DNA from 3 places in the Paenibacillus sp. Pae15 genome. Region 1 is predicted to be linked to each of the others. Evidence: riboswitches for the same ligand, from Rfam matches in the RefSeq annotation. Region 1 holds a riboswitch; each other region holds the start of a gene.
What was found. A riboswitch is a leader RNA that binds a small molecule or an ion and turns the genes downstream of it on or off. The one in region 1 is predicted to bind cyclic di-AMP.
Positions count from the first base shown of each region.

Region 2: it holds a riboswitch for cyclic di-AMP, as region 1 does, so the genes downstream of both, NR121_RS08485 (C40 family peptidase) here and NR121_RS20635 (resuscitation-promoting factor) in region 1, are expected to answer to the same signal.
Region 3: it holds a riboswitch for cyclic di-AMP, as region 1 does, so the genes downstream of both, NR121_RS01905 (TrkH family potassium uptake protein) here and NR121_RS20635 (resuscitation-promoting factor) in region 1, are expected to answer to the same signal.

Region 1 covers NZ_JALJRM010000030.1:46,614-48,814, reverse strand. Annotated here, with positions in the region: gene NR121_RS20640 (TatD family hydrolase) at 1-353, shown strand, start outside; cyclic di-AMP (ydaO/yuaA leader) riboswitch at 578-761, shown strand; gene NR121_RS20635 (resuscitation-promoting factor) at 1,043-2,182, shown strand.
Region 2 covers NZ_JALJRM010000007.1:172,117-174,317, reverse strand. Annotated here, with positions in the region: gene NR121_RS08495 (M1 family metallopeptidase) at 1-69, shown strand, start outside; gene NR121_RS08490 (hypothetical protein) at 84-896, shown strand; cyclic di-AMP (ydaO/yuaA leader) riboswitch at 1,076-1,217, shown strand; gene NR121_RS08485 (C40 family peptidase) at 1,222-1,695, shown strand; gene NR121_RS08480 (hypothetical protein) at 1,960-2,201, shown strand, end outside.
Region 3 covers NZ_JALJRM010000002.1:30,594-32,794, reverse strand. Annotated here, with positions in the region: gene NR121_RS01905 (TrkH family potassium uptake protein) at 1-1,031, opposite strand, end outside; cyclic di-AMP (ydaO/yuaA leader) riboswitch at 1,096-1,234, opposite strand; gene NR121_RS01900 (CPBP family intramembrane glutamic endopeptidase) at 1,463-2,201, shown strand, end outside.

The DNA of each region.
Region 1 (2,201 bases):
TTTTGCGCGAAGAAAAGGCGGCGGAGGTTGGCGGTGTGATGCATTGTTACTCCGGGAGCTGGGAAACAGCCAAAATGTGCCTTGACATGAATTTCTATATCTCGTTTGGAGGACCGGTCACGTTTAAGAATGCAAAACAGCCCAAGGAGGTGCTGGAAAAAGTTCCTCTCGATCGGCTGCTTATTGAAACGGACGCGCCTTACCTTGCTCCTCATCCGTATCGGGGCAAGCGGAATGAATCGTCTTACGTTCGTCTTGTAGCTGAGACGGCAGCCCAAATCAAGGGCATTTCACTGGAAGAATTGGCCGGGATTACCTCGAGGAATGCCATATCCATTTTCGGTATAAAGTGAATTTTCACACAAAAGAACACATGTCTTTTTTTATACAAAACAAGATAATCGAAGAAAACAAAACAAAAAACTGTGACTAATGGAGAAAAAGATGGTTTTGGTTTAAAAATTAATAAAAAACAATGATAATTGAGTAAAATCCGAGATTTTTTTCAAAGTTTGTATACTTTACAATTCCAGCCTTCACATCGTACACTCAATATTAACTTCATACGATTGCCAAAATTCCAACATCGCTGAGTTCCGTAAGGGAACGGGGGAACCGCATCGCGGATGTCACAGCGCTACGCTGTTGATGAACGTGGTGTTTATAGGGGTGAATCTTGGGGCAGGCAGCTGCTTCCGAGTAGGGCGACTCTCAAGTCCGAATCCGTCAGCTAACCTCGTAAGCGTTAAGAGAGAGGTAACGATTGTCGTCGGCTTAACTTTTCATTTTGAGGAAAATGAGAAAAGTCACGGGAAGGTTCCTCTTCTCCGCTGACTTTTTTTTGTATTCCCCCGTCATTGGGATAACGATCCAAGCCGGTTCATAAAAAATAAGATTCCAGGAGGTGGCCTTAGGCAAGTACGGTTCTGATAGCCGTTGAAGCAAACGTTGGTAATTGGAGAAGAATATACTTTACCATAGTCGCGTCAGATCTAATCATGCATAACACTCGGATGGCGGGGCTTTAAGGAGGACCGAACAAGTGGGCGTTGTGACACCTGAACAAACCCATGAAAGACGATCATCCAGCTTGTCCTTCGCATTGCGATGGAAGCATGAAAACTTGCGTATGATATCGATCATTGCACTCATATTATTCGCTATGACTTTCATGTTTTTAATCATGTATTACGGTACGTCAATCAAAAGCGTATCGGTTGTTGTAGACGGAAAAGAGCAAACTTTCCAAACTAGAGAATCAGTTCTGCAGCATATACTGGATGAGCAAGGCATCTCTGTCGGTGAACACGACCGTGTGTCGCATTCTCTGGATGATTCGGTGGAATCGGGAGATCGAATTATTATCGAGAAAGCCAAACCGGTACAATTGACAGACGGTGGGCAAACCAAGACCGTATATACGACAGGAAAGACGGTCAAACAGCTATTTGACGATCAGAAGATCAAGCTCAGTGAACTTGATAAAGTGACTCCCGCTTTGAATGCGGCAATAAACGAAAATAGTGAAGTCAAGATCGTCCGTGTCAAGAAAAATGTTGAGGAAATCAAAGAACCGATCGCTTTCGAAACGGTAAAAAAGACGGAGCCGAAGCTGATCAGAGGCAAAGAACAGGTTATTCAAGAAGGACAAGAGGGCGTTCTGCTCAAGAAGAAAGAAAAAGTCTATGAAGACGGTGTGCTCGTATCCGAACAAATCGTTGACGAAAAGATTCAAACCCAAAGTGTGCAAAAAATTATTGCGGTGGGAACGAAGAATCCCGTAGTAACACTCTCTTCGTCTTCGCCAACCTTGGAACAGGTGACCAGAAACGGCGTGAAGTTCGACGTTAAACAGGTCATCAATAACGTGAAGCTCACTGCGTATAGCGCGGGACCGGCCTCGACAGGCAAGGATCCGGATCATCCGCAGTATGGAATCACGGCATCAGGTACGAGAGTAACGGAAGGTCGCACGATTGCAGTCGATCCAAAGGTCATTCCGATAGGCTGGTGGGTTTATATTGAAGGTCTGGGCTTCCGCAGAGCGGAAGACACCGGCAGCGCAGTCAAAGGAAATAAAATCGACGTTTATTTCGACAGCCATGATTATGCTTTGCGCTTCGGAACAAAACATGGCGCAACCGTATATATCATCGGTCCAAAGAAGCCGTCGGCTGATTAAGGATGGGCAATTAGGGCAG
Region 2 (2,201 bases), on a different contig from region 1:
CTGTCGGTGCGATGGAACGTAAGTGTTGTGAAAATTTTGGAGACCTTGTTTGGCTGGGTCGCATGGTGAGGTGAGCGAGGAATATGTGGAACCGGATCAAAGCAGGCTGGACCTTGGCCTGGCAGCAGCCTTTTGCCGTCTTTACCCTCTTTATATACAATCTCATCTGGGGCGTCGCGCTGTATAAGCTGATTCAATCCGTCGTCCTCCCCCTTCTCCATCGTTATCCGGGGAGCGACCTGCCCGTCACAGCTTCGCAGCTGTTCTGGATCGAAGGTCATTTTCAGATCATGAAGACGGACCTGCTGGAGCCGTTTCTGTGGTGGGGCATCTGCCTCCTGGGATTAAGAATGCTGGTGCATCCGCTGCTTAATGCGGGGGTATATTACTCGCTTCAACATCGGGACATGAACGCAGGCTACCGGTTCGTGGAGGGGATTCGAAAGCTGTCTCTTCCCTTCTTCGGCCTCTACTTCATCCAACTGGCGCTGCTGCTCTCTCCGCTCTACTGGCTGGTTCCTTATACAATAGAGCTGTACGGGCATCAGACTTCATATATTTCCTTCGGGAAAGCGCTGGCGCCGGCGCTGGCCGGCTACATCGCCTATTGGTTTGTGCTCCAGCTCGTCTTTTTGTTCCTTCAGATCGGAAAAACCGACGGCAGGTCGGCCATTTACACCCTGCTGTTTGTGATTCGCCATCTGCCCGCCATTATGCTGATTTCTTTATCCGTAACAGGAATCGCTTTGGCCGTGTCCGCCGCGGTGATGGCGGCCTCGTTTTTCTGGGCCGGCTTTCTGGCCCTGATCGGATTACAAGCCTATCGGCTGGTTCAAATGTTTATTAAAGTATGGGCCATCAGCACACAATATGCGCTTTGGACGGAGAAAGCGTAGCTGATATCCTAATAAGACCGCAGAAGCACCGGTCCGCCATGGACCGGTGTCTTTGTGTTGTTATATCCCCGATTCAATTAAACAAAATTTTCAATTTAAACCGCTTGAATGTGTCAATTTTGTTACAAAAGAAGGAAAAGTGCAGTTTTTCTCGAATATGTTTATCCGGAATCAAAAAAAAGAAAATTTTGCCGAATTTCTGTTTAGGAAAACGGGGGATCCATAACCGGGTGAATTGATCTCGACAAACAACGTCAGTGATCATAGGGAACCTTCAACCGAACCCTTCAGCTAACCTCGTAGGCACCGGAAGGGGAAACTTTTTTTGAAGAAGAAGCTTGTAGGTTTTGCACTTTCGTTAGCTATGTTTTGCAGTGTTTCCGTGGGCAGCGCATTTGCTGAAACCCCACTAAGTGCAGCGGTAAACGCGGGTTTAGGCTCGCCTTACAAATGGGCAGGCAATACGACAAACGGCTTTGATTGCTCCGGCTATACTTCTTGGGTGTTCGACAAGTTCGGTATAGAACTTCCCCATTCCTCCAAAGGCCAAGCCCAAGCCGGCCAATGGGTAGCCGCAGATCAGCTCCGTCCCGGCGACCTCGTGTTCTACAACACCGACGGTAAAGGCATTTCTCATGTCGGCGTATATGTGGGAGGCGGCAAGTTCTACCACTCGGCTACGAACAAAGGCGTTACGATTACTGAAATGAGCGAATCTTACTACGCCAATCGTTATGTGACAGCCCGGCGTATTTTGTCGGACGAGCAGTACAAACAACTCATGACCGACTCCAATTGATTTGGTCAACGGATTCGCAATGCAGCTTCGGAAGCCCTCAGTGTTTGGCCCGATCCGATCGTTCGCAAAAACGGACGAAACGGACGGACAAGCCTGCAGGGCTTTCTATTTTGCAGAAACCATGCGGAAGCCTCCTGCATCCGATCTGTTCCGAATGCTGTGATTTCTATTGATTTCCCTAATGATAATGATTATAATTCTCATTGGTACCGGGGACTGTCCCCCAAATCATTCGCCTGATGTGCCAGAAAGGAGCGCCGGATCATGACTCTTCAGGAACCGGTCAACCAAGTGCTTGAACAGCGGTTTGGACTATCCGAAACCGGAATCGCCGGAGCAGAATACCGATTCCATATGGGCAGCCTGTTGAGACCGGAGGAGATGTCCCGGTTTATTCGCATCTATACGGAAGCTTTGAAGGGATCGCATATCGACGTAGGCGGCATGTTTTTCATCGCTTGGGTTGCTCAAGTCTGTTCTGCTCTGCAGTATACCGTTTCTTGCCA
Region 3 (2,201 bases), on a different contig from region 1:
CGGAAGAGTACAATGTCTTCCTTCCCGCGGACCATCGCGATCATCGCGCCGACCAGCGTGGTAAAGGTCGTCGTTTTGATCCCTCCGCCTGTAGAGCCGGGAGAAGCACCGATGAACATCAGAATGATGATAAAAAACTGCGTCGCCTGCCTAAGCCCGGCAATATCAAGCGTATTGGCTCCAGCTGTCCGCGGTGTAACGGATTGAAACAGTGAGGCGAGTATTTTGCCGGACCAGTCGAGCGGTCCAAGCGTTCTGGAATTCGTAAATTCGAAGATAAATATAATCAACGCCCCGATTCCGATCAAAAAACCGGTAGCGCTTAGCACCACTTTGGTATGAAGCGTCAGCTTTTGGTTCCTTCTATAATCCATGAGGTCCGACAGAACGACGAAACCGATTCCACCCAAAATGATGAGTCCCATCGAAACCGCGTTGATCACCGGATCAGCTGCATAAGCCGTCAAGCTGCTGAATTTTCCCGTTACCGGCCCGAAAATATCGAAACCGGCATTGTTGAAGAAGGAGACGGCATGAAAAATACCATAATAAGCCGCTTTGCCGGGACCCAAATCAACCGACCATCGAACAGCGAAAATAACGGCAGCCGTAAACTCAATCGTGAGCGAATAAATCATCACCTTACGGATTAACCGCACAATGCCTTCAAGACTGTTCTGATTCAGTGCTTCTTGCAAAATAAGCTTTTCTTTAAGTGAGATGCGCTTTTTCAGGGCAAATGCGAATAAGGTAGCCATGGTCATAAACCCGAGCCCGCCGACCTGGATCAATAGCATGATAACCATCTGGCCGAACAGGGTAAAATAAGTGCCCGTATCCACAACGACAAGTCCGGTTACACAGGCTGCCGATGTCGCCGTGAATAAAGCATCCAGGAAACGCATCGGTACACCGCTGGCCGAGGCCGCGGGAAGCGACAACAGCATGGAGCCGATCAAGATCATAACAGCAAAACCGATGACCAAAATTTGCGGAGGCGTGAGCTCGACTTTCCTGGCAATGGTTTTCATGAATGCACCCCTATTTGACGTTTCAGGCAACAAAAAAGACACTGGAAACCCAATGTCAATTTAAGGTTCCTGTAATTCAAGCCTACGAGGTTAGCTGTCGGATTCGGATGTACAGGCACCCTATCAGCGGATTGTATCCGCTGAATTCACCCCTAAACTCATGGTTCCCCCGTTTTCCTTTAGAAATTCGGCTCGCTATTCAATTGATATGAATTATAATCCTCTTTTCATTGAAGTACAAAGCCTTGTTTCACCTGAATGCACCGGATTTCGCAAAATTACGACATATGTAAGCGTTTTTATAGGTGTGGCGCTTCGCTTTGCTGAATATTGCCTCGCGTAGCTCTTGTTATCATTGGATTTGCTTATGGAATGTATGCTACCTTAAAAGAATAGACTGTTATTATCCCATATCTGCTAAGGAGCATTTCATGCCGAAACGACGATTCGAACCTCCACTGCTGCTTCTGGCCGTCCTTGGCCTGATGCTGTACCTGGGCGTTACGTTTGCCTCCGCCTATTTGGACAAGACTCGCCTCCCTAAAGACGATGCCGAAGACCTTCCCGTCGTTACAAAGCAGCAAGCGGCGAATGCTGCGATGAGCTTTGTCCGCAACCGCTTTGCGATAGGACCAGGCGCACAAGCCCATACCTTGTACCAATCTTACCCGGTAAGAAACGGCTATTTGCTAAAGGAGCAGCTGTACGATCAATACAAGAAAAAATATGAAGGACGATTTCCCCTCGAATATTTTGAGGTGGAGATTAACGACATCGAAAAGGGCGCAACGTACTATGTGGCGGTGAATTATAAAACCTTGGCCATATTCGGATTCTCGATGAGCCGGACCGCAACCGCCAGAAGCGAATCCGTAAGCTCTCCGGATGCCGGCCTCCTGAAGACGGCGAATACCGCCATTCGGGAGATGGGCTATGACCCCGCGGAATTTGCATTGACGGGCGAATCCGGGCGGGCCGGGAACGGAAGTCTCATCTTCCGCAGCAAGACGGAGCGAATAGGCGAAGCCCCGCTGGAGCTTCACCTGAAAGTGTCCGGCAGCCGGGTCACTGCGTTTGAGCCGGTATTTCCGGTTCCGGATGCGTTCATGGCCTGGCAGGAAGCGCAGGATCGCCGTTCCGCTTTAATGACGCGGATCAGTATCGGAATCT